One region of the Janthinobacterium foliorum genome, then DNA from elsewhere that is predicted to be linked to it. Evidence: predicted binding sites of a transcription regulator. Region 1 holds the regulator's gene; each other region holds the start of a gene.
What was found. Region 1 encodes FNR, which switches genes on or off when oxygen is low (the NO sensors DNR and NnrR bind a similar motif). Its sites were predicted from a motif close to TTGATNNNNATCAA; they were not measured.
Positions count from the first base shown of each region.

Region 2: cydD (thiol reductant ABC exporter subunit CydD) is a predicted target of FNR. The motif match lies at 5,363-5,376, and genes of this name have one in related genera.
Region 3: ACZ92H_RS28220 (universal stress protein) is a predicted target of FNR. The motif match lies at 1,950-1,963, and genes of this name have one in related genera.
Region 4: ACZ92H_RS21770 (DUF3079 domain-containing protein) is a predicted target of FNR. The motif match lies at 2,499-2,512, and genes of this name have one in related genera.

Region 1 is NZ_CDXDQE010000004.1:63,462-71,218, forward strand. It holds gene ccoP (cytochrome-c oxidase, cbb3-type subunit III) at 1-286, shown strand, start outside; gene ccoG (cytochrome c oxidase accessory protein CcoG) at 290-1,672, shown strand; gene ACZ92H_RS10565 (FixH family protein) at 1,817-2,341, shown strand; gene fnr (fumarate/nitrate reduction transcriptional regulator Fnr) at 2,344-3,102, opposite strand; gene ACZ92H_RS10575 (response regulator) at 3,354-6,428, shown strand; gene ACZ92H_RS10580 (TOBE domain-containing protein) at 6,500-7,324, opposite strand; gene ACZ92H_RS10585 (sulfate/molybdate ABC transporter ATP-binding protein) at 7,308-7,757, opposite strand, start outside.
Region 2 is NZ_CDXDQE010000019.1:36,761-44,517, forward strand. It holds gene ftsH (ATP-dependent zinc metalloprotease FtsH) at 1-861, shown strand, start outside; gene folP (dihydropteroate synthase) at 979-1,812, shown strand; gene glmM (phosphoglucosamine mutase) at 1,853-3,190, shown strand; tRNA gene ACZ92H_RS27675 (tRNA-Pro) at 3,318-3,394, shown strand; tRNA gene ACZ92H_RS27680 (tRNA-Arg) at 3,489-3,563, shown strand; gene ACZ92H_RS27685 (hypothetical protein) at 3,596-3,757, opposite strand; gene ACZ92H_RS27690 (PEP-CTERM sorting domain-containing protein) at 3,882-4,457, opposite strand; gene ACZ92H_RS27695 (GbsR/MarR family transcriptional regulator) at 4,751-5,302, opposite strand; gene cydD (thiol reductant ABC exporter subunit CydD) at 5,442-7,130, shown strand; gene ACZ92H_RS27705 (amino acid ABC transporter ATP-binding/permease protein) at 7,127-7,757, shown strand, end outside.
Region 3 is NZ_CDXDQE010000020.1:68,864-76,620, reverse strand. It holds gene ACZ92H_RS28230 (enoyl-CoA hydratase) at 1-497, opposite strand, end outside; gene ACZ92H_RS28225 (MFS transporter) at 672-1,880, shown strand; gene ACZ92H_RS28220 (universal stress protein) at 2,018-2,455, shown strand; gene mltA (murein transglycosylase A) at 2,490-3,734, opposite strand; gene ACZ92H_RS28210 (hypothetical protein) at 3,769-3,915, shown strand; gene apaG (Co2+/Mg2+ efflux protein ApaG) at 3,940-4,314, opposite strand; gene rpe (ribulose-phosphate 3-epimerase) at 4,483-5,157, shown strand; gene ACZ92H_RS28195 (phosphoglycolate phosphatase) at 5,157-5,873, shown strand; gene trpE (anthranilate synthase component I) at 6,116-7,612, shown strand; gene ACZ92H_RS28185 (aminodeoxychorismate/anthranilate synthase component II) at 7,614-7,757, shown strand, end outside.
Region 4 is NZ_CDXDQE010000012.1:23,801-31,557, forward strand. It holds gene ACZ92H_RS21760 (cyclic GMP-AMP synthase DncV-like nucleotidyltransferase) at 1-669, shown strand, start outside; gene ACZ92H_RS21765 (M48 family metalloprotease) at 1,114-1,902, shown strand; gene ACZ92H_RS21770 (DUF3079 domain-containing protein) at 2,598-2,813, shown strand; gene ACZ92H_RS21775 (prolyl-tRNA synthetase associated domain-containing protein) at 2,909-3,403, shown strand; gene ACZ92H_RS21780 (MFS transporter) at 3,444-4,589, opposite strand; gene ACZ92H_RS21785 (TetR/AcrR family transcriptional regulator) at 4,828-5,445, shown strand; gene ACZ92H_RS21790 (GNAT family N-acetyltransferase) at 5,442-5,912, opposite strand; gene ACZ92H_RS21795 (XAC2610-related protein) at 5,965-6,624, opposite strand; gene ACZ92H_RS21800 (hypothetical protein) at 6,791-6,982, opposite strand; gene ACZ92H_RS21805 (ribonuclease Z) at 6,998-7,757, opposite strand, start outside.

The DNA of each region.
Region 1 (7,757 bases):
CGGTTCCACCTCGGACCCCGTCAAGTCGGTGCTGGGCAAGGCCAAGTTCGGCGCCTGCATGGCCTGCCACGGCGCCGATGGCAAGGGTAACCAGATGCTCGGTGCGCCGAACCTGACGGACAAGACCTGGCTGTATGGCGGCAGCGCCGATACCATCATGGAAACCATCCGCAAGGGACGCAGCAACACCATGCCGGCCTTCAGCGACTTCCTCGGCGAATCGAAGGTCCACGTGCTGTCGGCGTATGTCTGGAGCCTGTCGAATCCGCAGGCGCCCGCGAAGTAAACAATGGAACCTCAAGTCATCAAGATGTATGCGGCCCGCGAGCAAATCTACCCTCGCGAGGCCAAAGGACGCTACGCTACCTGGCGATGGGTATGCGTCTGGCTTACCCAGCTTGCGTTCTACGGCTTGCCGTGGCTGACATGGAATGGCAGGCAAGCCCTGCTGTTCGATCTGACCACGCGCAAGTTCTACATTTTCGGCGTCGTGCTGTGGCCCCAGGATTTCATCTACCTGGCGGCCCTGCTGATCATCTGTGCGTATTTATTGTTCCTCGTCACGGCCATTGCCGGGCGGGTGTGGTGCGGTTTTTCCTGTCCGCAAACGGTGTACACGGAAATCTTCCTGTGGGTCGAACGCAAGATCGAGGGCACGCGCAGCGCGCGCATGGCCCTCGACAAGCAGGGCCCGTCCCTGCGCAAGGCCTTCAAGAAGACGGCAAAGCACGTGGTGTGGGGCGCCATCGCCCTGTGGACAGGCTTTACCTTCGTCGGCTACTTCACGCCGATCAAGGAACTGGCGCATTCGGTGACCACCCTGAACTTCGGTCCCTGGGAATGGTTCTGGGTCCTGTTCTACAGCCTGGCAACCTATGGCAACGCGGGCTGGCTGCGCGAGCAGGTGTGCAAATACATGTGCCCCTACGCGCGTTTCCAGAGCGCCATGTTCGACCAGGACACCCTGATCATCACCTACGATGCCAAGCGAGGCGAGCCGCGCGGCGCGCTGAGCAAGAAGGCCGGCAACAACGACAAGCTGGGCGACTGCATCGACTGTACCTTGTGCGTGCAGGTGTGTCCGACCGGCATCGATATCCGCAATGGCCTGCAGTATGAATGCATCGGCTGCGCCGCCTGCGTGGATGCCTGCAACAGCGTGATGGACAAGGTCGACCGGCCACGCGGACTGGTACGCTACAGTACCGACCATGCGATGGAGAACAACTTCAATTCGCAGCAGATCCGCCGGCGCGCCATGCGGCCGCGCGTGCTGATCTACACGTCCATCCTGGCCCTGATCATCATCGCCGTGTGTACCTCGCTGGCCCTGCGCACGCCATTGAAAATGGACGTGATCCGCGACCGCGGCTCGATGGGACGCGAAGTGGAAGATGGCATGATCGAGAACGTTTACCGTCTGCAGATCATGAACACCTCGGAGCAAAGCCAGCATTTTAAAATCAGCGTCTCCGGCTTGCCGGGCCTGACCTTGCTGACGCGCGACGAAGTGACCCTGCAGCCGACGGAAACCCTGGGCTGGCCCATCCGCCTGCGCGTGCCGCACGGCGTGGGCGAGAAGGGCTCGAACAAGATCGCCATCGAGCTGCAATCGCTGGACGACCCGTCGCTGCATGTGCGGGAAAACGCGGTCTTCATCGTGCCGCGGTAACGGTGATGCGGGGGCCGGACCCTGCGGGTCCGGCCCCCGCATTTCGCCGTTGGGGTACCAGCTATTTATTTCAACCCAGAAGCAAATACTGGGGCCAGACGGGGACGCCGAGTCCCGCAGGGTCTGACCCCAAGGAGATCTAAAATGTCCAAGACCGCAAAACTGCAAGCCTCCGCCGATCCCTGGTACAAGCACCGCTGGCCGTGGCTGCTGATGGTGGGCCCGGGCCTGTCCGTCGTTGTCGGCAGCACCATGGGCTATATCGCGTTTACGCAGCCCGATGCGCTGGTGGTGGGCGACTATTACAAGCAGGGCAAGGCCATCAACCAGGACTTGCGGCGCGATACGGCCGCCAGCAACCTGGCCATGTCGACCAGCCTGGCATATGACGTGGCGGCGGCGCGCCTGACGGGTTCCGTGCACAGCTTCGGCAAGGCTTACCAGGCGCCGCTGCAACTGCACCTGGCGCATGCCACCCAGCCGGAAAAAGACATCAAGCTGCTGGTGCAGCCCGATGCGGCCGGCAACTTCTCCGTGGCCCTGCCCATGCTGGAGCGCAGCCGCTGGCAAGTACTGGTGGAAAACAATACGCGCGAGTGGCGCCTGTCCGGCATCTGGACCTGGCCGGCACAGCGCGCCATCGCGCTGCATGCGGATGAAGAGTTATAAAACTATTTGCAGGTGTCCGTGCCGGCCGTAATCGCCTTCAGCTTGGCTGGCTGCAAGATCTCGATCTCGCGGTTCGACACGCGCAACCAGCCTTCCTTCTTGAACTTCGACAATAGCCGGCTGACGCTCTCGATGGTCAGGCCCAGGTAATTGCCGATTTCCTCGCGCGACATGCGCAGCTGGAAGTTGCTGCCCGAATAGCCGCGTGCCTCGTAGCGCGAGGCCAGGTTGACGATGAAGGCGGCAAAACGCTGCGTCGCCTGCATATTACCCAGCAACAGCATGACACTTTGCTCGCGCGTGATTTCCTGGCTCATCATGCGGTGGAAATGGCGCAGCAGGGTGGGCATATTGCCCAGCAATTGTTCCAGGCTAGAAAACGGGATTTCACATACTTCGCTGTCTTCCAGCGCCACGGCGTTGCAGTGGTGGCGGTCGGCGCTGATGGCGTCCATGCCCAGCAATTCGCCCGCCATCTGGAAACCCGTCACCTGCTCTTCGCCGCCCGGATTGATCTGGTAAGTCTTGAAGTGGCCTAGGCGGATGGCATACAGGTTCTGGAACGAGTCGCCGATGCGGAACAGCGAGGCGCCGCGCGCTACCTTGCGGCGGCGGCCGATAATCTGGTCCAGCCTGTCCATGTCGCCCACGTCAAGCCCCATCGGCAGGCACAATTGATGCATGCTGCACGTCGAGCAGCGCGCACGCAACGCTTCCACGTTCACGGCAGGCAAGGCTGGAGAGAGTAGCGCTTCTGTCATGTCAGACCCTTTTAGAAAAATGCAACAACAAGTTTACTGCATAGTGCGCTCACATGTGCCAATTTCCCCGCATTTCCCCTTTATTTCGCTCAATAAACGACTTCCCGCATTTAATTTTATGGCAACATCCATACAAGTTCATGCCCGGGCGCGCATTTCCACGGCCCGTGCTTGCCAAGTTGACGTATTGATAGGAAAATTCCTGACAGCATTATCTGCCGCCTGTGCCTCCGGGTACTGAAAAGGAAATCATGAAGCCTCTCGGCATTAAAGCAAAAGTCGCGCTGGCCACCAGCCTGACCTCGATCGCCATGATCGCCGTGGTGACCATGGTGCAGGTCAAGCACATGCGCGACGACTTCACCCAGGTTTTGCTGAGCCAGCAAACGGCGCTGATCGAACGCACCGCGGACGAGCTCGACGACAAGCTGGCCATGCTGCTCGACATCATCACCCAGACGGCGCGCCACCAGCCGCCCTCCCTGATGGCCGACCCCGGCCAATTGCGCGAGTACTACACGCAGCGCGCCATGCTGGCCCTGTTCGACGACGTGCTGGTGCTCGACACGCAAGGCAAGGTGGTGGCCAACGTGCCCGAGGTGCAGGGACGCAACGGCGTCGACGTGGCCGACCGCGCCTACTTCCAGACGGTGATGCGCACCAAAAAGGCCATGATCACGGAACCGATGCTGGGCAAGACCAGCCATCTGCCCATCGTGCAGATGGTCGCGCCCGTGCTGGACAACAACGGCGAGGTGGCCGGCATCGTCATCGGCGTGCTGCGCCTGTACAAGGACAATATGCTGGGCCACTTGCGCACGGCCAAGGTGGGCAAGAGCGGCTATTACTTCATCCTCACGCGCGAAGCCGTGCCGCGCTATGTGCTGCACCCCGATGCCAGCCGCTTGCTGCACCCGCGCGCGCCGAACGCCAACCTGGTCACCACCCAGCTGCTGAAGGAAGACGGCGAGGGCAGCATGGTCAGCACCAACAGCCGCGGCGTCACGGCCGTCAACAGCTTCAAGCGCTTGAACTCCGTGAACTGGCTGCTGGCCGCCTCGCTGCCCGTGGCGGACGCGTTCGAGCCCTTCAATGGCGTGCTGTCGCGCCTGGTGCTGTGGAGCATCTGCGCCTCGCTGCTGGCCGCTGCCGTGCTGGGCTGGGTCACCGTGCGCCTGCTGTCGCCGCTGGTGCGCCTGCGCGACACCCTGCTGTCGCTGCGCAAGTCGGGCAGCCGCTTTACCCCCGTGCCGGTGCAGCAGCGCGACGAGATCGGCGAGCTGACGGAAGCGTTCAATGGCCTGATGAGCGAGCGCGACCGCTTGCAGCAGGAAGTCGAGGCGCGCGCCAGCGAACTGGAAGAGGAGCGCGACCGCGCCGAGGCGGCGAATCGGGCGAAGAGCGATTTCGTCGCCAACATGAGCCATGAAATCCGCACGCCCCTGAACGCCGTGCTGGGCATGGTGTATTTGCTGGGCAATACCAAGCTCAACACCGAGCAGCGCAAATACCTGACCATGGTGCGCGTGGCGGGGCAATCGCTGCTGGGCATCCTCAACGACGTGCTGGATTTTTCCAAGATCGAGGCGCGCCGCATGGACTTGTCGCCCGTCGAATTCGACCTCGATGAAGTCATGAATACCCTGGCCACGACGATGACCATGAATGCGGGCGAGAAGGAGCTGGAACTGGCGATCGCCGTCGAACCGGACGTGCCGCGCCGCCTCGTGGGCGACGCCCAGCGCCTGCAGCAGATTCTCGTCAACCTGGCCGGCAACGCCATCAAGTTCACCGAGAGCGGCGAAGTGGTGGTGGCCGTCAGCGTGGCGGAAAGCAAGCACGAGCGGGCCTGGCTGCGCTTCGAAGTGCGCGACACGGGCATCGGCATGACGGCCCAGCAGCAAGCCCAGCTGTTCACGGCCTTTTCCCAGGGCGATCAAAGCATCACGCGGCGCTTTGGCGGCACGGGCCTGGGCCTGGCCATCAGCAAGCACCTGATCCACATGATGGGCGGCGAAATCGCCGTTGCCAGCAGCGAAGGCAAGGGCAGCCGCTTCTGGTTCAGCGTGCCGTTCGAGGTGCTGGCGCAGCCGGCCGAAACGCGCCGCACGCCCACCTTGGGGCCGCTGCGCCTGCTGGTGGCCGACGACAACCGCACCACGCGCGAACTGATCGTCAAGCTGATCCACGCCTGGGGCTGGAATGCGGACGAGGTGGATTCGGGCTTCGCCGCCATCGAACTGTACCGCGAGCGCCTGGCGCAGCAGCAACCGTACGACGTCGTGCTGGCCGACTGGCACATGCCCGTCATGGATGGCCTGGCCACGGCCAAGGCCATCCGCCAGGCGGCGTCCGGCCAGCGCCAGCCCATCGTGGTGATGGTCAACGCCTTTGCCCGTAATCACCTGGAGGAAATTTCCAGCGCGGCCGAGGCGGATGTCGTCCTGATGAAGCCGATCACCGGCTCCAGCCTGTTCGACGCCCTGCACCAGGCGCTGATCGCCAAGGAAAACGGCAGCGAGCAGCGCATGCTGCACCAGCCGCTGGGCACGGAACTGGCCGGCGTGCATTTCCTGCTGGTGGAAGACAATCATTTGAACCAGGCCGTGGCGCGCGGCATCCTCGAACACATGGGCGCCACCCTGGACGTGGTGGGCGACGGCTTGCAGGCGGTGGAACGGCTGCGCACGGAAGCGCTGCGCTACGACATCGTGCTGATGGACATGCAGATGCCCGTCATGGATGGCTTCAGCGCCACCCAGCTGATCCGCACGGAACTGCGGCTGAACCTGCCCGTGATCGCCATGACGGCCGGCGTGCTGGCTTCCGAGCGCGAACGCTGCATGTCGGCCGGCATCACCGATTTCATCGCCAAGCCCGTGGTGGTGGAAGAGATGATGGAAGTGATCAGCCGGCACTTGCCGAAACGCCCGCCCGTGCAGCTGGCCAGCGCGGCGCCCAGCGTCGATGAAGAAGTGTTTTCCATGGCCCCGCTGATGCGCGTGATGGGCCGCGATGCGAAGGGTCGCGGCGTGCTGCGGCGCATGGTGGAAGACGCGCTGAACAAGGGCATGACGCCCTTGCGCGACGCCGAAATGGCGCTGCAGGCCGGCCATCACAGCGACGTGGCGCGCATCCTGCACGGCTTGCGCGGCTCCGTCGGCACGCTGGGCACCAAACGGCTGATCCGCGCCGCCTTTGCCACCGAGGAAGCCATCGATGCGGGCCGCCACGACGCGGTGCCGGCGCTGCTGGCAGCAGTGGGAGCCGAACTGGAACAGGCGCTGGCGGCGGCGACGGAATGGTTGTCCCGGCTGGAGGATTAAGCTCGTTTGAACCCAGGAGATAAAGGCCGGGGTCGTCCCCTCAGGGCACGCCCCCGGTCCTTGCTTGGGGTTTAGGCGGGCACGCCCAGAATCACGCTCGACGCCTTGAACATCGCCGTCACGCTGCTGCCGATGGCGATGCCCATCCCGCTGCAGCTTTGATTCGTGATGATGGCGGCAATCGTGCCGCCGCGCGGCAGATCGAGCACCACTTCCGTGTTGACGGCGCCCGTCTGCACGCGGGTGACGGTGCCGGCCAGCTGGTTGCGCGCGGAAAAGCGCGCGCCCACGCTGTCGGCCACGAGGATGATGGACGACGCCTTGACCAGCGCGAACGCTTCGGCGCCCGGCACCAGGCCCAGGCTTGCGCTGCTGCCCTGCGTGACGATGGCCACGATGTGCTGGCCGCCCGGCAATTCCAGGGTCACTTCATCGTTGACGGCGCCCGCCTTCAGCGCGGCCACCTTGCCGAGGAATTGATTGCGCGCCGTGGTTTTCATGGCCATCCTGCGGATGAGCAGCAAATCGTCGGCGATGCCTTCCGCCTGGCTGCCCAGCTGGCGCAGGTAGCGCGCATGTTCGCGCTCGATGATGCGGAAATTGTCGACCAGCTGGCGTCCCCGCTGCGTCAGCCGCGTGCCGCCGCCGCCCTTGCCGCCCGTCAGGCGCTCGACCAGCGGTTCGCCGGCCAGGTTGTTCATGGCGTCGATGGCATCCCAGGCCGCCTTGTAGCTCATCTTGACGAGCTTGGCCGCCTGCGTGATGGACCCGCACTCGCCGATGGCGCCCAGCAATTCCACGCGGCCCGCGCCGCCCAGGTTCTCGCCGCCCACCGTCATCCATACCGAGCCTTGCAGGCCGATTTCCGTTGCTGCCGATTTATCCGATTCGCTCATCCAGTACCCTGTCGTCCAATGCCCTGTTGTCTTCCATGCGGTCGATCTGTCCGTCGCGCAAGTAGAGCACATGTTCGCCCAGGATGCGCGCATCTTCCGGATCATGCGTGATCAGGATCATGGGCACTTCCAGGCGCTGCTGCCACTGGCTCAGTTCCAGACGCATTTTGACACGCAGGGCGGGATCGAGGGCGGCAAACGGCTCGTCGAGCAGCAATGCCGCCGGGTCGGCCACCAGAGCCCTCGCCAGCGCCACCCTTTGGCGCTGGCCGCCGGACAACTCGTCGGGAAACTGGTGCGCCAGTTCCTGCAAGTGAAACGCGTCAAGCCAATGGTCGACTTTTGCCAGCTTGTCGCGCGCGCGCGGATTGAGCCAGCCCTTTGCCAGGCCGAACCCCACGTTCTGGCGCACCGTCAGGTGCGGGAACAGGGC
Region 2 (7,757 bases), on a different contig from region 1:
CGCAAAGTACCTATCGGTACCGACGTGAAAGCCGATATCCTGGCCCGCGGCACCCCTGGTTTCTCGGGCGCGGATCTGGCCAACCTGGTCAACGAAGCCGCCCTGTTCGCCGCGCGCCGCAGCAAGCGTCTGGTGGAAATGATCGACTTCGAAGACGCGAAAGACAAGATCTACATGGGTCCCGAGCGTAAGTCGATGATCATCCGCGAGGAAGAGCGTCGCAATACGGCGTACCATGAGTCCGGTCACGCCGTGGTGGCCAAGCTGCTGCCGAAGGCCGATCCCGTGCACAAGGTAACGATCATGCCGCGCGGCTGGGCCCTGGGCCTGACCTGGCAGCTGCCGGAACACGATAACTTGTCCGCCTACAAGGACAAGATGCTGGAAGAAATTTCCATCCTGTTCGGCGGCCGTATCGCGGAAGAGATTTTCGTCGGCCAGATGTCCACGGGCGCGTCGAACGATTTCTCGCGCGCCACCAAGCTGGCCCGCTCCATGGTGACCCGCTTCGGCATGTCCGACAGCATGGGCGTGATGGTCTACGAAGACAGCGAAAACGAAGGTTTCTTCGGTGGCGCGACGAAGACGATCTCGGAAGCGACCCAGCAAAAGGTCGATGCGGAAATCCGCAACATCCTCGACAAGCAATACGCCCTGGCGCGCAAGTTGCTGGAAGAGAACCGCGACAAGGTCGAAATGATGACCAAAGCCTTGCTGGAATGGGAAACCATTGATGCAGAGCAAATCAATGACATCATGGCCGGCCTGGAGCCGCGTCCACCGAAAGTCATTCCGCCGCGCCGCAATGCGGGCGACAGCGGCACGGGCGGCATCTCGCCCAACGTGACGGCACCGGCCTGATAGCAGCCGCTGCTTCATTAGTGGCGGCAATAGAAGGGTGAGCAAGAAGGGTAAGGAGCGATCCTTGCCCTTTTTCGTTGCTGCCGCAGTTTTTTCCTGACGACTAAAAAGAGTTACATGCGACACTATTTGCAATTCGGCCGCTTCGGCTTCAACCTGCAGGGCACGCAGGCGCTGGTGATGGGCATCCTGAACATCACGCCCGATTCGTTTTCCGATGCGGGGCAATATCAACACCTGGAGTTTGCCCTGTCGCGCGCCGAGCAGATGATTGCCGACGGCGCCGACATCATCGACATCGGCGGCGAATCGAGCCGCCCTGGCGCGCCGCCGCTGCCGCTGCAGGATGAGCTGCAGCGCGTCATGCCCGTGCTGTACGCCTTGCGCGACTGCGGCAAGCCCCTGTCCGTCGATACCTACAAGCCGGAAGTGATGCGCGAAGCCATCCTGGCCGGCGCCGACATGATCAATGACATCAACGGTTTCCGCGCGCCGGGCGCCATCGAGGCGGTGCAGGGCAGCGACTGTGCGCTGTGCATCATGCACATGCAAAGCGTGCCGCAAACCATGCAGGACCAGCCCCGGTACGAGGATGTGGTGCGCGAAGTCATCGCCTTCCTGCGCGAGCGGGTCGATACCATGGTGGCGGCCGGCATCGAGCGCGAACGCCTGTGCATCGATCCTGGCTTTGGTTTCGGCAAGACGGTGGAGCAGAATTACGCCTTATTGCGCGCCACGCGCCAGTTGCGCAGCGAACTGGGCCTGCCCGTGCTGGCCGGCCTGTCGCGCAAGTCGATGATAGGCGCCGTCACGGGACGCCCCGTCGAGCAGCGCCTGGCCGGCAGCGTCGCGGGCGCCCTGGCTGCGGTAGCGCAAGGTGCAGAAATTATCCGTGTGCATGATGTTGCTGAAACTGTCGATGCGCTGAAGGTCTGGCGCATGGCCCACTGACCCTGTAAAATTATAATATACACAATAAAAGAGAAATACTATGACGCGTAAATATTTTGGTACCGATGGCATCCGTGGCCTGGTGGGCACGACTCCGATCACCCCCGATTTCGTCATGCGCCTCGGTTATGCGGCTGGCAAGGTGCTGGCCGAGTCGCAGGGCGGCAAGGCGCGCCCGACGGTGCTGATCGGCAAGGACACGCGCATTTCCGGCTATATGCTGGAAGCGGCGCTGGAAGCGGGCCTGTCGGCCGCCGGCGTGGACGTGATGCTGGCCGGCCCCATGCCGACCCCGGCGATCGCCTACCTGACGCGGGCACTGCGCTTGGCGGCGGGCGTGGTGATTTCCGCTTCGCACAATCCCTACCAGGACAATGGCATCAAGTTCTTTTCCGGCCAGGGCACCAAGCTGCCCGACAGCGTGGAGCTGGAAATCGAGGCGGCGCTCGACGCGCCCATGGCCTGCGTGACGTCGGACAAGCTGGGCCGCGCCAAGCGCCTCGACGATGCCCAGGGCCGCTACATCGAATTTTGCAAGAGCACCTTCCCGAACGAACTGGACCTGCGTGGCCTGAAGATCGTCGTCGATTGCGCCCACGGCGCGGCCTACCATATCGCGCCGCACGTCTTCCATGAGCTGGGTGCGGAAGTCATTGCCATCGGCAACAAGCCTGACGGTTTCAACATCAACGCGGGCTTTGGCGCCACGGCGACGGCCGCCATGGCCGCGGCCGTGGTCGAGCATGGCGCCGACCTGGGCATCGCGCTCGACGGCGACGCCGACCGCCTGATCATGTGCGACGCCACGGGCCGCCTGTATAACGGCGATGAATTGCTGTACGTGATGGTGAAGGACCGCCTGGCGACGGGACCCGTGGCCGGTGCCGTCGGCACCCTGATGACCAACATGGCGCTGGAAGTGCTGTTCAAGCAGCAAGGCATCGGCTTCGCGCGCGCCAAGGTGGGCGACCGCTACGTGCTGGAAGTCATGAAGGAAAAGGGCTGGATACTGGGCGGCGAAGGTTCGGGTCACCTGCTGTGCCTGGACAAGCACACGACGGGCGACGGTATCGTCTCCGCGCTGCAAGTGTTGTCCGCGCTCAAGCGCAGCGGTCAGAGCCTGCAGCAATGCCTGGAGGAACTGGTGCTGTTCCCGCAAACCTTGATCAACCTGCGCGTGGCGCCCGGTTTCGACTGGCAGAAAAACGCCGCCATGGTGGCCGAGAAGGAGCAGGTCGAGGCCGAGCTGGGCGACACGGGCCGCGTGCTGATCCGCGCTTCCGGTACGGAACCGCTGATCCGCGTGATGGTGGAAGCCAAGGACAAGGAGAAGGCCGAGTCGATGGCGCGCCGCATCGCCGACAAGGTCGGAGGCTGAAAACGTCCAGGGCGGCGCTGCACTGAACGTTTTCAGCAAGCTTCTCCCGGTAGGGGTGATAGTTATTTCCATCTAATTCGCCTATGGCAATTGACGAAATTGGGTGGGGGCGTTATTATCTTGTCTTCGGAGTGTGGCGCAGCCCGGTAGCGCACCTGGTTTGGGACCAGGGGGTCCAAGGTTCGAATCCTTGTACTCCGACCAAAGTCATAAGCGGGCTGTCAGAAATGACAGCCCGTTTTCTATTCCGCGCAGCCATGTCATTGCTGACGCGCATGGATTAAAATACTGCACCTTTCCGCCCATCGTTCAACGGATAGGACAACGGTCTTCTAAACCGTGAATGGGGGTTCGATTCCCTCTGGGCGGACCAGTTTCAGACTGGCCATTTCCCTGCGTGCCGCTTCACGGCCGCGCAAACAATACCTCACTCAGCAAATACAGCAGCGGCGGCGCGCACAACAGCGCGGACCATAGCGGCCGCATTTTCTTGCGCGCCAGCTGCGTCAGACGCAGCCGTTCTCGCACGGGCAATCGCGTGCGCGTCTGGAATGGTGGCTTGTGCATGCATGCTCTCCCGCATGATCGATGATGTCATCGAGCATAGCGGGAGAGGTATCAATGTTGCGTAAAGAATGGGCAGGCAGGCATCAATGCGGCGTAAAAACCGCATTGGCGATAGCCGTGCCGCTCACGAAGAGCGGCGCCGCGCCATCCAGCCCAGCATGCCAAGGCCCGCCAGCAGCATGGCATAGGTTTCCGGTTCCGGCACGGGGGAGATGAAGGCGCGGTAGTTGCTCAAGTCCTTGGGCAGGCCGGCGATCGTGAACGTGGTGCCGGCTGCCACGGGTGCCGCCCAGTGAAACAGCAGTTCTCCCTTGCCAAAATGGATGGCCAGGTAGTCATACGCGGCCGCGCTCGTATAGGAATTCACGCCGCCGCTGAAGCTGCCACTGGTGCCGGCGGTACAGCCTGACGTGGGATTGTCGCAATAGGACGCGGCTGCGCCGACGGCATTCAGGCCGCTCAAGCCAAACTGGGCATTGACGATGCTGCGGATATTTGCCGGACTCTGTGGCGTGATATTGTCATTGTAGTATTTTACCTGCACGGCCGGCGACGGCGTATACGTGACGCTGCTCGATCCGATGAGAAATCCGCTGGCCGGTCCCAGGTCGACCCATGTGGCGGCTTGCGCCGCCCCCGCAAGCAGGCCCATGGTGGCGAATGCGGATGCCCTGAGGGCGATATGCTCGATGCTCTTCATGAAAATCCCCTTGTTATATGCTGGCTTGACTGCGGCCGGCTTGACTGCGGCTAGCTTGACTGCGGCAAGATGCGCGCCTTCTCGGCGAGGCGGTCGTCCCGGCCCCTGCTGCTGTGCGTGCGATGACTGCACATATGCAAGCTTAAGCTTGATGTGGATTAATGTAATTTAAATAATTCTATTGTCTTACTTGACAATATCGCTGGCCGCTATGAATGGTTCAGTCATGGCGGGGCAAAGCGTACGGATGGGGGAGGGGAGCGCAGGCGCCGTACGCCTGGCCGGGGGATCGATCAGCTTTCTTCGGGACTCTTGCCAAACAGACGGTCCTTGGCATTGAGCAGTTTCTGTACCTTGGCGCCCATCTTCATCAGTTGCGCCATCGATTCGGGCGACAGGCGCTGCAAGTCGTCGAACCAGGTATTGGCCAGGTCGACCAGCTCGTACATTTCACGCATGCGTTCCTGCGCATACTGGTCCACCGGTTCCGTCGCTGGCGCCAGCAGCGATTCGCGCAGCACCGTCAGGGTGGGCGCCACTTCACGGCGGCGGCGTTCGGCGGCCACGACGCGGAAGATTTGCCACACATCGCCCAGGGAAGAGAAATACTCGCGCCGGTCGCCGGGAATGCGCGACTGGCGGATCAGGCCCCAGCCCTGCAATTCCTTTAAGCCGATGCTCACGTTGGAGCGCGAAAAGCTCAGGTGCTCCGCAATTTCATCCGCGTGCAGCGGATGCTCCGCGACAAACAACAGCGCGTACACCTGGCCCACCGTGCGGTTAAAGCCCCAGCGGCTGCCCATCTCGCCAAAATGGCTGACGAAGGTCAGGATCAGCGGCGTCATTTGGATATGTTGAGTTTTCATAAGTGTTTGAATTTTTTCACGGCATATTGACGGGGTCAATTGATATATGTCATGTTTCGCAGTATTATACAAAAAATCGAATTTACAGAAAATTCTGAAAACTCAAGAAGTATAAAATATGCCGACTGCACCCTTGTCCTTGCCCCGCTTTGTCCTTCCCCGTACTGCCAGCCTGGTGCAAGGGGGCGCCGCCTTGCTGTGGCTGCCCCAGGCGGCCTTGCTGGCGTGGGCCGTGCAAGCCATGCTCGATGGCGCCGGCTGGCGCGCCGCGCTGGCGCCGGCGGCCGGCGTGCTGCTGCTGGGCGTGCTCAGGGCCGCGGCCGAGGCGTGGGGCGCGCGGCGCATGTACGGCGCGGCGCGTGCCCACCTGTCGACCCTGCGCACGCACGTGGCGCAGGCGCTGGCGCGCCGTTCGCCGCTGGACCGCCAGCGCGCCCAGTCGGGCCAGGCGGCCAGCGTCATGGCCGAGCAGGCCGAGGCGATCGTGCCTTACCTGGTGCGCTACAAGCCGGCGCGCTGGAAAGTGATGATCGTGCCGCTCGTGATCCTCGCCGTGGTGGCGCCCCTGTCGTGGATCGCCGCCCTGATCCTGCTCATTGCCGCGCCCCTGATCCCCGTCTTCATGGCCCTCGTCGGCATGGGCGCGCAAGCGGCCAGCCGCGCGCAGATGGTGGAAATGGGCAGCATGAACGCCTTTTTGCTGGACCGCCTGCGCGGCCTGGCCACCCTGCGCGCGCTGGACGCCGTCGACGCCACGGCCGAGCGGCTCGATGCCTCGTCGCAATCCGTGCGCCGCCGCACGATGGTGGTGCTGCGCATCGCCTTTTTATCATCGGCCGTGCTGGAACTGTTTTCCGCGCTGGGTGTCGCCATGGTGGCGGCCTTCATCGGCTTTTCTCTCCTGGGCAGCATCCATTTCGGCACCTGGGGCCGCGAACTGAGCCTGGGACAGGGCTTGTTCATCCTGCTGCTGGCGCCGGCCTTCTTCGAACCGCTGCGCGAACTGGCCGCCGTCTGGCATGACAAGGCGGCCGGCGAAGCGGGCCTGGCCGGCATGCGCGACCTGGCCGACGGCGGCGTGCCCTTGCCTGGCGCCGAGGTGGCGGCGGCCGTGGTTTCTCCCGCTGCCATGGCCCAGGCGCCGGCGCCCGCCGTCGAGATCCATCGACTGCGCTTTGCCCATCCCGGCGAAGCGCCCGTATTCGACGGCTTTGACCTGGCCGTGCGCCCGGGCGAGCACGTGGCCCTGCTGGGCGCCAGCGGCGCCGGCAAGACCACCTTGCTGTCCCTGCTGGCCGGTTTGCTGCCCGCCAGCGGCGGCGAGATCCGCATCGGCGGCGTGCGCCTGAATGACGCCAGCGTGAATACCTTGCGCCAGCGCATGGCCTGGATGGGCCAGCGTCCCCACGTGTTTGCCGCCTCCGTCAGCCAGAATGTGACCCTGGGCCGCACCGGCGCCAACGCCGCGCAGGTGACGCAGGCGCTGCACCTGGCCGACCTGGCTGCCGTGGCGCAGGCGCAGCCGGACGTCATGCTCAGCGACGGGGGCCAGGGCTTGTCCGGCGGCGAAGCCGTGCGCCTGGCGCTGGCCCGCGTGGCCCTGCATCCGCATGCGGATGTGCTGCTCGTCGATGAACCGACTGCCCACCTGGACAGCGAGACGGCGGCGCGCGTGACGGACGCCTTGCTGGCCCTGGCCAAGGGCAAGACGATGATCGTCGCCACGCACGATCCCGTGCTGGCCGGGCGCCTGCAGCGCACGGTGCTGGTCGACGCCCTGGCACAGGCACGGGAGCTGCGCGCATGAACAAGTCACGGCTTCTCAACCCGGTGCTGCGTCAATTGCTGCTGGCCCAGCCCGGCAAGCTGATCGGCGGCGCCATGCTGGCGGCCTTGACGGCGGTGGCCGGCATGGCCTTGCTGGGCCTGTCGGGCTGGTTCATTACGGCCACCTCGGTTGCCGGCCTGCACGCCTCGACGGCCATCGTCTTCGATGTATTCGGACCGTCGGCCGGCATCCGCCTGCTGGCCATCGGCCGCACGGGTTCCCGTTACGCGGAACGGCTGGTCACGCATGACGCCACGTTTGCCGCGCTGTCCAGCATCCGCGTGCAGCTGTTCCGTGGCTGGTCGCGTCCCGCGGCGGCCAGCCGGCTGCTGCGCCAGCCCGCCAAGCTGCTGTTCCGTCTGACGGCCGATATCGACGCGCTCGAATCGCTGTACCTGCGCCTGCTGGTGCCGGCCTTCACGGCCCTGTGCGCCGCCTTGCTGGCGGGCGTGGCGCTGGGCCTGATGCAGTGGCAGCTGGGTGTCGGCCTGGCCGCATGGCTGCTGGCGGCCGGCGGCGGCATCAGCTGGATCGTCGCGCGCCGCGCGCGCCGTCCCGCCATCGTGCGTAGCCGCGCCATCGAAAAACTGCGTTCCAACACCATCG
Region 3 (7,757 bases), on a different contig from region 1:
ATGGTGCGCGCCGTCAGCAACAGATCCATGGCCTTGGCCTTGCCGATGGCGCGCGGCAGGCGTTGCGTGCCGCCCGCGCCCGGCGTGACGCCAACCTTGATTTCCGGCTGGCCGAATTTCGCGCTGTCGGCGGCGATCAGGAAGTCACACATCATGGCCAGCTCGCAGCCGCCGCCCAGCGCATAGCCGGCCACCGCGCCCACCACGGGCTTGCGCACGCGCAGGATATGTTCCCAATTGCGGCTGATGTAGCCCTGGGTAAAGGTGTCGGGATACGTATAGTCAGCCATGGCGGCGATGTCGGCGCCGGCGGCAAAGGCTTTTTCGCTGCCGGTCAGCACGATGCAGCCAATATTTTCGTCAGCGTCGAACTTGAGCAGCGCATCGCCCAGTTCATTCATCATGTTGTCGTTCAAGGCATTGAGCGCCTTCGGGCGGTTCAGGCGGATGAGCGCCACTTTGTCCTGGATATCGATGATCAAGTCTTCGTATTGCATATAGTCTCCTCTGGATGAACACGGTAGCGACGATTGTAGCGGCTAACGGCAGCGGCGCGACAGGCGCGCTGGTATTATTCTGAGCCTGATCATTTTCATATCGAGCAGCAAATTTCCTCCTCCCTTCTCCAGTCACTGGCCAGCCGCCTGCGCGGCGACGGCAGCGCCGCCAGCGTGAATTTCCGCCGCCTGTGGTTCAGCAATGGACTCAATTGCTTTGGCGCCCAGATCACCTCGCTGGCCCTGCCCCTGTGCGCCGTGCTCTTGCTGCATGCGACGCCGGAGCAGATGGGCTTGCTCGTCGCCTTGCAGGCACTGCCGTTTGCCCTGTTCGGCTTGCCCGTGGGCGTGCTGCTGGACCGGCGCAGCAAGCACCCGATCATGCTGTTCAGCGAAAGCATGTCCGGCCTGGCCCTGGCCAGCGTGGCCGTCGCCTGGTGGTGCGGCGTGCTGTCGATGCCATGGTTATATATAGTGGGATTTATTATTGGCACGGGCTTCGTCGTGGGCGGTGGCGCCGAGCAAGTCTTTCTGACCTTCCTCGTGGGCCGTGACGGCTTGATCGATGCGCAGTCGAAATTTGCCGCCACCGAATCGGCTTCGCGCCTGATCGGCCCCGGCCTGGCCGGCGTGCTGGTGCAAGTGCTGTCGGCGCCCGTCGCCATCCTGTGCACGGCCTGCGGCTACCTGGTTTCCGTGTTCAATCTGCGTGCCATGAGCGTGCGCGACCCGCGCCCCGCACCATCCGATAAACACGCCTTGCGCGACATCGCCGATGGCCTGCTGTTCGTCTGGCACGAACCGCTGCTGCGGGCGCTGGCCTGGGGCGCCGGGATCTGGCACTTCCTGTTTTACGCCAGCATGGCCCTGGCAGTACTGTTTGCCACGCACGACCTGGGCATGAGCCCCGGCGTGCTGGGCATGACGCAGATGCTGGGCGGCGCCGGCGTCCTGCTCAGCGCCTTCATTGTCAAGCCGCTGACCGGGCGCTACGGCACCGGCCGCACCATTCTCATCGGCCTGGCCTCCACGTCCGTGTGCTTTGCCCTGACACCTGCCATCCCCGCCCTGCTCTTCGGCAGTGCGACAGCCACGGCCGTGGCGTATGCCGTGCTGATGTTCTTTTTTGATTGCGGCGTGATGCTGTTCTTTATTCCCTACCTGGGCTTGCGCCAGAAAGTCACGCCCGATGCCATGCTTGGGCGCATGACCTCGACCATGCGTTTCCTGACGGTGGCGACGGCGCCGCTGGGCGCGCTGGCTGCAGGGTGGGTGGCGGAACACTTTGGCGTGCGCAATGGCCTGGCTTGCATCGCGGCAGGCAGCATAGGGTTGACGCTCGCCATGGTATGGGGCACGCCCTTGCGTAGCGTGCGCACCTGAAGCGGTGAACGGGCATACACTGCTAAAAGATTGCCTTGACGACACTATTCACGACAAAGCCTGATCGGTTTGATTTACATCAAGGAATTAATTGACGTAAATCCATAAGCTGTATGACATCACTTGAGGAGCACGCCATGTTTAACACCATCTTATTTCCCACCGACGGTTCGCCGTTGTCCGACAAGGCCGCCGAGACGGCACTGGCCTTCGCCCAGCTGAACAAGGCCAAGCTGGTCGCCATCAGCGTGGTGCAGCCATTCCCGTTCTCGCCGATGGCCGATGGCGGCATCGTGCTGGACGCCGGCCTGTACGAACAGCAGATGCAGGAAGCGTCGCAGCGCGCAATCGACAAAATCGGCGAAGCGGCGCGCGCCGTCGGCGTGCCCTTCGAAGGCGTGGTCGCCGTCTCGCCCAGCCCGCATGAAGAGATTGTCAATGCGGCACAAACCTATCAGTGCGACATCATCCTGATGGCCTCGCATGGCCGCAAGGGCTTGAACAAGCTGTTCGTCGGCAGCGAAACGCAAAAAGTGCTGGCGCACACGCACTTGCCAGTGATGGTTTTACGCTAAGCGGAACCACACCTCCCGGCGCCGCCAGGATGCCCTAGCGCGCCGGCGCCTGTTTCGGCAACAATACCCACACGGCGCCGCTCTGCTTCATGCGGCCCGCATTCTCCGCCGCTTCCGCACCAAAACCAAAGAAATAGTCGACACGAATGGGGCCGCGAATGGCGCCGCCCGTATCCTGCGCCATCACCAGACGCTGCATGGGAATGTCGCTATTGGCTTGCGTAGTGGACAGGAACACGGGCGCACCGAGCGGCACATAGCGCGAATCGATGGCCACCGAGCGCTGCGGCGTCAGCGGCACGCCCAGCGCGCCCTTCGGTCCCACTTTCGGATCGGGCAAGCGCTCTTCCTTGAAGAAGACATAGCTGGGATTGGCATTGAACAACTCATCCTTGCGCGTGGGATGGCCGGCGATCCACGCCTTGATGCCTTGCGCGGACGCCTGGCTCATGGTCAGTTCGCCCTTGTCGACCAGGTAGCGGCCGATGGACTTGTACGGGTGGCCATTCTGGTCCGCATAGGCCACGCGCACGGTTTCCTGCGTATCCGTCAGCTGCACCCGGCCGCTGCCCTGCACTTGCAGGAAGAACGCTTCCACCTCGTCATCGACCCACAGCAACTCCTTGCCCGTGACGGCCGTGGCGCGTTCGATGTCGGCGCGCGTGGCGTACGGCACCACCTTCTTGCCGACCAGCTTGCCGCGCAGGCGCATGTTCTTCAATTCCGGATACACGCTGGACAGGTCGACGGAAACGAGGTCGTCCGGCACCTTGTACAGCGGCGTCTGGTACGGGCCGCCACGCTTGCGCGCGCCGTGCAGCAGCGGTTCGTAATAACCGGTCACCAGGCCCGTGCTGGCGCCATCGGCGGTGATGACTTGATTGGGCACAAAGAACGTCTCGAAAAACAGGCGGATGGCCTTGTCGCTGTCGGCATTCACCTGCCGCGCGATCGTGCACGACTCTTTCCAATCCGGGCGCTTGACCAGCACGCCGCAGGAAGCCATGAAGGCGGGCCAGGCGGCGCGCATGTCGTCACGCGCCCAGCCTGGCAAGGCGGCAAACCTGGCCGGCACGAAAGTGGGCGCGGCCGTATCCGTCGCGTCCTTGGCGTCGGCCGGTTTGGCCGGCACCGGCTTGACGACGGTCGGCGCGATCGCGGGCGCCTTGCCGGGCACGGCGACGGGCTCGGCCGGCGGCGTGGTACAGGCGGACAGCGCAAGCGCGACGCCGCCGATTGAAACGAGTAGACTACCGCGTGTAAATAAACGACGGTTCAACAATAAGCTGCGGGTAAATAACATAGGGGTGCGTATGTGGATCTTGATGATAGAGGCGCTGGTGGCGTTCTTCTTGCTGGCATTTATAGTCTGGTGGACCATGTATTCGGGCAAGAAGCCCGCACCGCCAGCGCGCAAACAGATAAGCGAAGAGCAGGACGCCACCGAAAAACTGAAATAAGCGGCGCGCGTCCGCGCCATCTGATTAATGCAGGGTGCGCGGCACGGACAGCACGAATTCGGGAATCGGCGCTTCGAACTGATGGCCATCTTCGGCCACGCAGAAATATTCGCCGCGCATCGAGCCTTGCGGCGTGCCCAGCATGGTGCCACTCGTGTATTCGAACTGTTCGCCCGGCTGCAGCAGCGGCTGGTGGCCGACGGCGCCCAGGCCGCGCACCTCTTCCACCTTGTTGTTCGCATCCGTGATGACCCAGTGGCGCGAAATCAGCTGCGCGCCCACGGTCCCCGTGTTGACGACGCGGATCGTATAGCTGAACACGTGCCGTCCCTGGTCCGGTGCCGATTGCTCGGGCAGGTATTGCGTCTTGACCGTTACCGTAAATTCATAAGTCGCCATCGTCATTCCTATTCAGACATTGTCTGTCGTGTATTGTGTGTCGCGCGTGCCTGATTAGCCACGGCGCGCCGTGTATTCTGTGTTGCAGCGTAGTGCAACGAGGCATGGTAGCGGCGTCAAGCGTAAAATAGCGCATCTTCGCATTTTCTCTCCTTTGGCTACTTCACCATGACTACATTCCGTATCGCTCCCAGCATCCTGTCCGCCGACTTTGCCCGCCTGGGCGAGGAAGTGCGCAACGTCGTTACCGCCGGCGCCGACATCATCCACTTCGACGTGATGGACAATCACTATGTGCCGAACCTGACCATCGGCCCGCTGGTGTGCGAAGCGATTCGCCCGCACGTGCAAGTGCCCATCGACGTGCATCTGATGGTCAAGCCTGTCGATCGCATTATCCCGGATTTCGCCAAGGCTGGCGCGAACATCATCACCTTCCACCCGGAAGCATCGGATCATCTCGACCGTTCGCTGCAGCTGATCCGCGACAATGGCTGCAAATCGGGCCTGGTGTTCAACCCGGGCACGCCGCTGCACTACCTGGAACACGTGATGGACAAGATCGACATGATCCTGATCATGTCCGTCAATCCGGGCTTCGGCGGCCAGTCCTTCATCCCCCAGGCGCTGAAGAAAATCGCCGAAGCGCGCCGCATGATCGACGAATCGGGCCGTGACATCATGCTGGAAGTCGATGGCGGCATCAAGATCGACAACATCGCCGCCGCCGCCGCCGCCGGCGCCGACACCTTTGTCGCCGGCTCGGCCATCTTCGGCAAGCCGGACTACAAGGCCGTCATCGATGCCATGCGCGCCGAGTTGGCCAAAGTAGCGGGCGCCTGATGCGGGCGGGCACGGTGAAAGACCACGTACTGGCCGGCGTGCGCGCCGCCATCATCGACCTCGATGGCACGATGCTCGACACCGTGCCCGATTTCCATGTCGCCATCAACGGCATGCGCGCCGAGCTGGGTCTTGCGCCCATCAGCGCCGAGGCCATCAAGCTGATGGTGGGCAAGGGTTCGGAAAACCTGATCCGCACGGTGCTGGCGCTCGACTTCGATGCGGCCGGCGTGGAACAGCGCTTCGAGCAAGCCATGGATGCCTACCAGCGCCACTACCTGGCCATCAATGGCCAGTTCAGCACCCTGTATCCGGACGTGGAAGCGGGACTGGCGGCGATGCAGGCGGCGGGTTTGCGCCTGGCCTGCGTCACCAACAAGCCGATCGCCTTCGCCCTGCCCTTGCTGAAGCAGAAAAAACTCGACGGCTATTTCGAGATCGTCTACGGCGGCGACTCGCTGCCGAGGAAGAAACCGGACCCGCTGCCGCTGCTGCAAGTGTGCGCGGACTTCGACCTGGCGCCGGCCAGGGTGGTGGCCATCGGCGACTCGTCGAATGACGCGCAAGCGGCACGGGCTGCGGCTTGCCCCGTGTTGACGGTACCGTATGGCTACAACCACGGACACTCTATACACGACACCGATTCCGATGGTATAGTAAATACGCTGCTTGAAGCGGCCCATTTTATTAGCATGCAAAACAGACCAGCATACTGACCCACACCACACCGTGAACACGTTTCTCATCAAAAAACACAATGTCACCCAAACCGGCTCGATTGAGGCCTGGCTTTGGCGACGCTGGCAATCCTGGCAGGCCTAAGGGCCGAGCCGTGTAAGATTGCTGTCGGCTGCACGCGCGCATATTGCGCATCTGGCGTGCACTGGCAGGTTTTTTGATAACCCACCGCAGGGCTTGTGCATCGTGCACACGCGTCCCTGACGGCATGGAGAGAAACATGACCGAACTCGAATTCAAATCGCTGGCCCAGCAAGGCTACAACCGCATCCCCCTGATCGCGGAAGCCTTCGCCGACCTGGAAACCCCGCTCACCCTGTACCTGAAACTGGCGCAGACGCAGCAAGGCGGCAAGAACACCTTTTTGCTCGAATCCGTCGTCGGCGGCGAACGCTTCGGCCGCTATTCCTTCATCGGCTTGCCCGCCACCACCGTGCTGCGCAGCCATGGCAGCCGCACCGAAATCATCAAGAACGGTGCCGTGATCGAAGAGCACGAAGGCAACCCGCTCGACTTCATCGAACAGTACCAGTCGCGCTTCAAGGTGGCCCTGCGCCCTGGCATGCCGCGCTTCTGCGGCGGCCTGGCCGGCTACTTCGGCTACGACACGGTACGCCACATCGAGAAAAAACTCGCCGGCGGCGCGCCGAAAGACGACTTGAAACTGCCCGACATCCAGCTCATGGTGACGGAAGAACTGGCCGTCATCGACAACCTGTCCGGCAAGCTGTACCTGATCGTCTACGCCGATACGACGCAGCCCGAATCCTTCAGCAAGGCGCGCCAGCGCCTCAAGGACCTGCGCATGATGCTGCGCCGCGGCGTCGACGCCCCCGTCACCAGCGCCTCGGTGCGCACGGAAACCATCCGCGATTTCTCCAAGGAAGACTACCTGAAGGCCGTCGCCAAGGCCCACGAATACGTGATGGCGGGCGATTTGATGCAGGTGCAGATCGGCCAGCGCATCCGCAAGCCGTATGTCGATTCGCCGCTGACCCTGTACCGCGCCCTGCGTTCGCTGAACCCGTCGCCGTACATGTACTTCTATAATTTCGGCGACATGCAGATCATCGGCGCTTCGCCCGAGATTTTGGTGCGCAATGAAAGCCTGGCGGACGGCGGCAAGAAAGTGACCTTGCGCCCCATCGCCGGCACCCGCCCGCGCGGCGCCACGCCCGAGCGCGACGCCGAACTGTCGGCCGAACTGCTGGCCGACCCGAAAGAAATCGCCGAGCACGTGATGCTGATCGACCTGGCGCGCAACGACATCGGCCGCATCGCCGAAACGGGCAGCGTGCACGTCACCGACCGCATGGTCATCGAAAAATACTCGCACGTGCAGCACATCGTCTCGAACGTGGAAGGCAAGCTGAAAGAGGGCTTGTCGAACCTGGACGTGCTGCGCGCCACCTTCCCGGCCGGCACCCTGACAGGCGCGCCGAAAGTGCGCGCCATGGAAGTGATCGACGAACTGGAAATCACCAAGCGCGGCATCTATGGCGGCGCCTGCGGCTACCTGTCGTTTGGCGGTGAAATGGACGTGGCGATCGCCATCCGCACGGGAGTGATCAAGGACGGCATGCTGTACGTGCAGGCCGCGGCCGGCATCGTCGCCGACTCGGTCCCTGAAATGGAATGGCAGGAAACCGAAAACAAGGCGCGCGCCGTACTGCGCGCCGCCGAACAAGTGCAAGATGGCCTGGATGGGGAGTTTTAAGATGCTGCTGATGATCGATAACTACGACTCCTTCACCTACAACATCGTGCAGTATTTCGGCGAGTTGGGCGAAGACGTGCGGGTCTACCGCAATGATGAAATCACGATCGAACAGATCGAGGCGCTGAACCCGGACCGCATCTGC
Region 4 (7,757 bases), on a different contig from region 1:
AGTCTTAGTTCTGATTGGTCGCAAACTGCAATCCCAATTACTGACACTGATTCTGCTAACTTCAGTGAACGGGCGGAAAGCTGGCCTCATAGCAACCCTCGTGGTTTTACCGAATGGTTCAAGTCAAGAATGGTTGTTGCTTTTAACGAGGAGCGGGCACAGCTTGCTCTTGAGGCTTGCGCAAACGTTGAAGACGTTCCTGAGCATGGCGTAAAAACGCCCCTGCAGCGTGTCATCCAGATTTTGAAGAGGCATCGCGACATCCGTTTTTCGTCAAGACCGGATGTTAAGCCAATCTCAGTGATTATCACGACGTTGGCTGCGAGAGCGTACGGAAATCAGCGTAATCTATCGGAGGCCTTAGCGCATATTTTGGATAATATGCATTTGCATATTAAAAAGCGTAACGGCATATGGTGGATAGAAAATCCGACTGACTCGGCTGAAAATTTCGCAGACAAATGGGAATCAAATCCTGAACGAGGCGAAGCATTTTTTGAATGGCTTGAATACGCTCATGAAGATTTTAAGGAAATCGCTTGCGAAAATAATCTGCACTTAATCTTAGAGTCGGCAACTGAGTCTTTCGGTGCTAGTGTTGCATCGGGGGCTGTTGGCAGGGTAGGCTTACCCTGTTACTACCCTGTTACCACAGTTCGACTGAGCTAGCTTCCAAGGCGGCCAATGCATCAGTTCGTGCCTTGATGGCAGACCTGCCCCCGTGACTGCGTGACTGACTGAGTGTCGTGACTGTGACCCTGTGACGGCGCTCGCGACTCTAGCGACCCTCTTGCGACTTTATGTATGGAACGATGGACTGCCTTTGGCACTCTAATGTTCTGCCGCTAGATATTGAAACTGCATGGTGCAATGGGGACGACACACAAGCTCCTAAATTCTCCCAATCGTAATATAATTTCACAATGGAAATTATTTTTCCTATTGAGTAATTTATTTGGTATAGACAAATTGAAGGCATGCATGGCTATTATTAATTCATAAGCGAAGTTCGCCAAGTACAGTCTCGTTGGGGCATGGGGATTTTTTATTATATCTTTATTAATTTTAATAATTTGCAAGAATTTCGCTGTTGCAGGACGGGTTACATCATCCTTGAGCGTACTGTGCGCCGCCTTGGGGATGCCATTGCTCATCACTGTTCAGTATTTTTATGATGCTGTTGAAAAGATATCTAGAGATCTCCATATTACTTTTGGCAACGAAGTAAGTGAGAGAATTGCGCCCTTGGTAGCACATTTGGATGAGGAAGTGCGAATCGGATCGTATCGTAGTGATGAAGCCAATGCTTTTACAATTTCTTCTGTATTTGGTAAAAAGGCATTAATTGCTTTTTCTTCCTGTTTGCTGGAAGCAGCTGATGATCGACAACTAATGGCGATTGCTGCGCACGAGATCGCCCATCTAAAAAATGGGGATTCGAAAAATAAAACCTATATTCTTGCTTTTAGTCACGCTGTTCGAATTTATCCGCACCTGCTGTCGGAATTGTCGAAGAGCGTGCTGAAAAGTGTAGCGATGGTACTGGCGGGAATGGCAGCTATTACTGTGCTGCTTGTGATTATATTTCCTGAAATTTCCGAGGAACTAAAAAGGGTGCCGTCGGCATTGAGAGGGTTTCTCCCCATATTAGTCTGGCCCGCTGGCGTAATTCTCGCTTACTTTTCGTTAAATCATGTCTTGAATCGCGCGTTCTTTGCCTACAGTCGGGAGCGTGAGTTTGTTGCCGACGCTGACGGTGCACTAATGACATCGTATCAAGATATGATGTCTGCGCTTTCTCTACTAGCTGAGAGTGAGGAGGGAGTCATCAGCGTATTCGACACTCACCCGGCATTTGAGAAGCGCCAGAAGCGACTTAATTCGTTAAAGGCACGTGGGTAAGTAGTAATACAGCCAGTTCTGCGGGGGCGAAGTCTACTGTTCAAATCCAGATTTTTACTGCATGAGCTATTCTGACCATTTTCAGGAACTTCTGCGCATTATAAGATCCGTGTACACCCTCGCCGAATCTCCGGCCCAAGACCTTGGGCGCGTCGCCAAGATCCGGGCGCTCAGCCTCGACCATTTCAAGCCCCACGTGGGCCTGAAAGGCAGCCACGGTCTGTTCGCCTTCGAAGAGTCGTGGGCAAGCATAAGGCCGGCGACTGCGGACGCTGACGGGCAGCATTGAGCGGACATATTTCGCGGGCCAAGATAGGCGCAGCAGTGACCGGGTCAACAGCCTCACCCTGCACTTGGCTGACGGGTCGACAGCGGAAGAAAGCATTTATGCGCGGCATAAGCAGGGCAGCAAGCTGCTCAGCCTATATCCGGTGCGACGGTGACAATGGTGTATGCGCTGGACGAGCTGAAGGCGCAGCAGGCGGCGTACGGCAGCATTCACTATACGCGGACCGTGCTGGGAGTTCCACATCTACCAGGAACGCGCAGGAATAACGTACGGTGTGCCATGCCGAAGTTCCACAATCCGTACAACCTTGACCCTGGACAAATTCCCCGCCGAAATTCGTTTGACCGCCTCCCCGCGCCCGGTCTAGAGTCGTCGCAGTGACTTCAACCGATCCCATTCGACGCCCATGGCCAAACCCTTTCCCTTGAACCCCAGGAACCCCGAGCGCATCTGCTGGGGCTGCGACAAGTATTGTCCGCCGGATGCCATGCGCTGCGGTAATGGTTCCGAGCGCACGCAGCATCCCATCGAGCTGTTTGGCGAAGGCTGGAATGACTGGGGGCTGGCGGCAACAGACAAGGAAGACATGGCAGGCGAGGAAGAGGATAAAAAGCAGTCTTGACGGCGATGGCAATGGCAATGGCAATGGCAAACTCACCGCCCGCCGCGGCGCGCCGCTACAATTGCCTTATCGTTCACCCATTCCAGGCAATTGCCATGCACCACACACTGTCCCGCTGGCTGGAAAGCAGCGCCGGCGATGATACGCTCGTCGAGCATCCGGCCGTGCACACCATCGAGGAAGCGCTGCGGCACGTACCGCCCATGCCCGGGCTGATGGTGAAAAACCTGTTCGTGCGCGATGAAAAGGGACGCCGGCATGTGCTCGTCATCGTGCCGTTCGACAAGCGCGTCGACCTGGTGGCGCTGGGGCGGCTGTTGCCGGCCAGTAAGCTGAGCATGGCTTCGCCCGAGCGCCTGCTGCGGTACCTGGGCATCGCGCCCGGTTCCGTCAGCCTGTTTGCGCTGTTGCACGACAGCGCGCAGGCGGTGGAGCTGGTGCTGGACCAGGGCGTGTGGGATGCGGATGCTGTGCAAGCCCATCCGCTGCGCAACACGGCGACAGTCGCGCTATCGCATGCCAGCTTGATTCGTTTCCTGGCGCATACGGGGCACGTGCCCCGCATCGTGAACGTGCCAGCCGCTAATTAAGAGCATTCAACCAAGCGCATCGGGCTAAGCGCATCGAGCTTCAATGCCCCGAGACGGGCGCGCCGCCGCTGCGCCGTCCCGGCCGGAAGCCATGCTCGCGCGCCGACCAGGCGATCACGAACGCCAGCAAGATCAATGCCGCCATGGCCCAGGGAAAGGCGGCCACGCCCCATGCTTGCAGCAGGGCGCCGCCCACCACGCCGGCGGCGGCGATGGCCCCATTCCACGCCACCACGTTCATCGACAGGGCCACGTCCGCGCCGCTGCCGGCCGTGTCGGCCAGCGCCGTTTGCAGCAAGGTGGCCGCGCCGCCGAACGTGAGGCCCCAGACGGCCACGGCAAGGTAGATCACGGCAGGCAGGTGCGATGCCACGCCCAGCACGAGCGCGGTGGCGGCGAACACGGCCAGGCTGACCAGCACGCTGCTGCGCAAATGGCGCTCGACCAGCTTGCCCGTGATCCAGATGCCGGCCAGGGCGGCGGCGCCGAAGACGAGCAGCACCAGGTCGACCCTGCCCGCCAGGCCGGCAGGCGCGACGAACGGGGCGATGTAGGTGTAGAGAATGTTATGCGCCAGCATCCAGGCGATGACGACGGCCAGCACGGCGCGCACGCCCGGCGTGGCGAAGACGCGGCGCAAGGGCATGCGCTCGTGCGCGGACTGGCCCGGGTAATCCGGCACTTTCGCCAGCACCCAGGCAATGAGGATCAGTGTCAGGCCGGAAATGATCCAGAAGGCGGCACGCCAGCCCACGAGCGAGCCGAGCAGGGTGCCCAGCGGCACGCCCAGCGACAGGGCGACAGGCGTGCCCACCATGGCCAGCGCCAGGGCGCGTCCTTGCTGCTGCGGCGTCACCATGCGCCGCGCGTAGCCGGCCAGCAAGCTCCAGGCCAGCCCGGCCGCCATGCCGGCAAAGAAGCGGGCCGCCAGGGTCAGCCAGTAGTGCGACGACAGCGCCGTGATGGTGTTGAACACGAGAAAGCCCACGATGGTGAGCAGCAGCACGTTGCGGCGGCGCCAGCCGCGCGTGGCAATCGTCAGCGGTATGGCCGCCAGCAATGATCCCAGCGCATATGCGGTGACCATTTGCCCGGCCAGCGCGGCGTTCACGGCCAATCCGGCGCTGATTTGCGGCAGCAAGCCGGCGGGCAAGGTTTCCGTGACGATGCAGATAAACCCCGTCATGGCCAGGGCCAGCAGGCCGGCGACGGGGAGGCGGTCGGCCAGCACAGGGCTGGCTCCGGTGGTGAGGGTGGCGTGATTCACGGCAAACATCCTTGTAAGGTGGCCAGGCGCAAGCGTGCCCCGGGCCGTTGTGGCGATATATATGTATCGATCGGTATAAATATAGGCGAGGGCGGGATGCGTTGTCAATGACTTCTGTATCGAGTAGTATGTAAGTGACGAAAAAAAGGAGTGGGTGATGGCGCAAATGGGACGGCCGCGCACGTTCGACCGGCAGGCGGCGGTGGAGCAGGCCATGTTTTTATTCTGGCAGCAAGGGTATGAATCGACTTCATTGAGCCAGCTCAAGGCGGCCCTGGGCGGCGGCATCTCCGCGCCCAGTTTTTATGCGGCATTCGGCTCGAAGGAAGCGCTGTTCCGCGAGTCGGCGCAATGCTATCTGGATACTTACGCGCGCGTGACGGAGTGCCTGTGGGACGATGGCCTGGCGCCGCGCGATGCCATCGAACTGGCCTTGCGCCAGTCGGCCAAAATGCAGTCCGAGCCGGGACATCCGCCCGGCTGCATGGTGGCGCTGGGCTGCATGAGCGCGCCGACGGCCGAGCACGCGGCCGTGGCTGAACCGCTCACGCAATCGCGCGCCCGCACGCGGGCCGGCTTCGTGCGCTGCGTCGCGCGCGGCATTGCCAGCGGAACCTTGTCTGCCGCGACGGATGCCGCGGCGCTGGCGGCCGTCTTCGACAGTTTCTTATCGGGCGTGTCCATCCAGGCGCGAGATGGCGTCGGCTACGCCGTGCATGACGCGGCCATTACACAGGTCTTGCGCGTGTGGGATGCCAGCCGCGCGACTGCTTAGGACGTAAAGCGGAACTCCAGTACTTCATCGCCATAGTGGTCCGTCTCGCCCGTGGAAGTCCAGCCCAGGTAGCGGTAAAAGCCGTACGAGCGCGAAGCGGGATCGTCGGAGCAGCCGAGGAACAGCCGTGCATGGCCTTGCGCGCGCAGCTCGGCCATGACCAGTTCCAGCAAGGTTTTTCCTGCGCCCAAGCCCTCGAACGGGGGCAAGAGCGCCAGCACGACAATTTCGCCCGTCGTGCGGTCGCCAAAGCAGTAGCCGGCCAGCTGGCTGTCTTGCAGGCAAACAAAGCCGGGCAGGTTGCCCGAGTCGATCATCGCGGCCCAGCTGCCGGCCGTGATGCCCGCTTCCGCCAGGCGTTCTTCGGAAACGGCGTTTTCCCGCGTCTGGCCGCGCATGGCGATAAACGCGGCCGTGTCGTCAGCACTGGCGGCGTGGAAGGTGAACGCTGCAGGATGTGTTGTCATGTGTCGTGTTCGATGGTGTCGAGTCAGTAGGAAGGATGGCCGGGGATGAACATCATTCCCAGGGCTTGCGCATGACTTGTGCGTGGCGCTGCCAGTCATAAATGGTTTTATTCTCCATTGCCTGCTGGCCGGGCTTGCTGGCATCGATGACTTCGTCCTTGACGAGTATCAAGGCCTGCTGGTCATTCAGGCGATATTCCCGGTAGCGCTCGCAATCCTGTTCCCGCCGCGCGATGGCGATCAATTTGCTGGCCTGCCACGCATAGCGGTCTTCATAGTAGCATTGCGCCGCGCAACCGCAATTGGCGATGCCGCCTTCGATGGTTTTCTGCGCCATGCTGATGTCCAGGTTCGGGATGGCCGACAGGGGCTTGTTGAAACGGTAGCGCTTTGCTTGCGCATCCCACAGCCACACATCGGAACAGCGGATGCGCCCCTGGCTATCCGTATACCCCGTGACCCACAGGTCGGCATGGCCGTCGAAATTCATGTCGGCCAGCAGCGCGTGCAAATTGCCCGTGCCGCCGCTGCTGCAGCGGCCGTTCACCCAGGCATTGCCGATCTTCAGCCGGTAAGTCTGTTGTTCAGCGTGGTTCGCGTAGCGGATATCGGCCGCTTGCCGCACGGTGCCCGATCCGGCTTTCTCCAGATGCAAGGTGCCGCAGCTGGCGGCAGTGGAAATCAATGACAGGAACAAGGCGATCAGTTTCATGGGGATATTTCGGGAAAACATAGGCACCTTGCGTGGATGGCATCATGCGGGGAACGCTCAGACGGCCCGAGCCGGCTCATGGGGCGGGACGCCCGCTTGCGCCGGGCATTCGCGGCAGACGGCGCGTTCCCGTGCGTGGGCGCGCAGTGCGATGCTGCAGGCGGGGTCATGCGCTGTCGGCTTGCTTGCTTTCCATTTCGGCCAGCAACTCATTGAGCACCGCGATGGCGCCGCTGATGCGCAGCAAGGTGTGTTCCAGCTCGCCCTTCTTCCGCTCCAGTTCCGCCAGCTGCCGTTGGCCGGCATCATGGTTGGCCTGCAATTCGCGTATGCGGCCCTGTATCAGTTGCTTGTCCATCCTGCTTCCTCCTTGTCAATGACTTGCCGCGACGCGGACCCTGCCATCGGCCGCCGCCAATTTGCTCAGTTTGCCTGTTGCATCAAGCTCATACGTATCAAAGTCGCGCGCCAGGAATAGCGTGCCCGTGTAATGCAGGCGGGCTTCCGCTTCCAGTTCGGCCATGCCGTCCGCGTTGTGATAGCGGGCGCTGAAGTGCGTGAGGATCAGCTTGGGCAGGCGCGCGGATTCCGCGAACTGTGCCACGCGCTGCACGGAACTGTGCGTGGGGCCGGGGCCTACTTTTTGCAGCATGGCTTCCGTGTAGGTGGCTTCATGCACGAGCAGCTGCGCATCGGCGCAGGCATCGGCCAGCAAGGAGGGCGTATCGTTGTCGCCGCCGATCACCACCGTGGCGCGCTCCGTGTCGACCTGGCGGAAGGTGGCGGCGGACAAGACCGTCCCATCGTCGAGCGTGGCATCCTGGCCAGCCTGTAATACGCCCCAGGCGGGACCGGGCGGCACGCCGGCCGCCAGCAGGGCCGCCTTGTCCATCTTCCATTTCGTCGTTTCCAATGCGAAGCGATACGCGACGCTGGGCGCGCGGTGCGACAGCGCGTGGCGCGAGACGGTCAAGCCCGCCTCCTGGTGAACGACCTGGGCGCTGTCGACGTCGATGTGGATCAGCGGATACGTCAGGAACAGTTCCGTATGCAGCAGGGTCGCGTCGATCCACGCCTTGACGGCGGCCGGGGCGATCAGCAGCAGGGGCTTCTTGCGGCCCGTCATGGAGGCG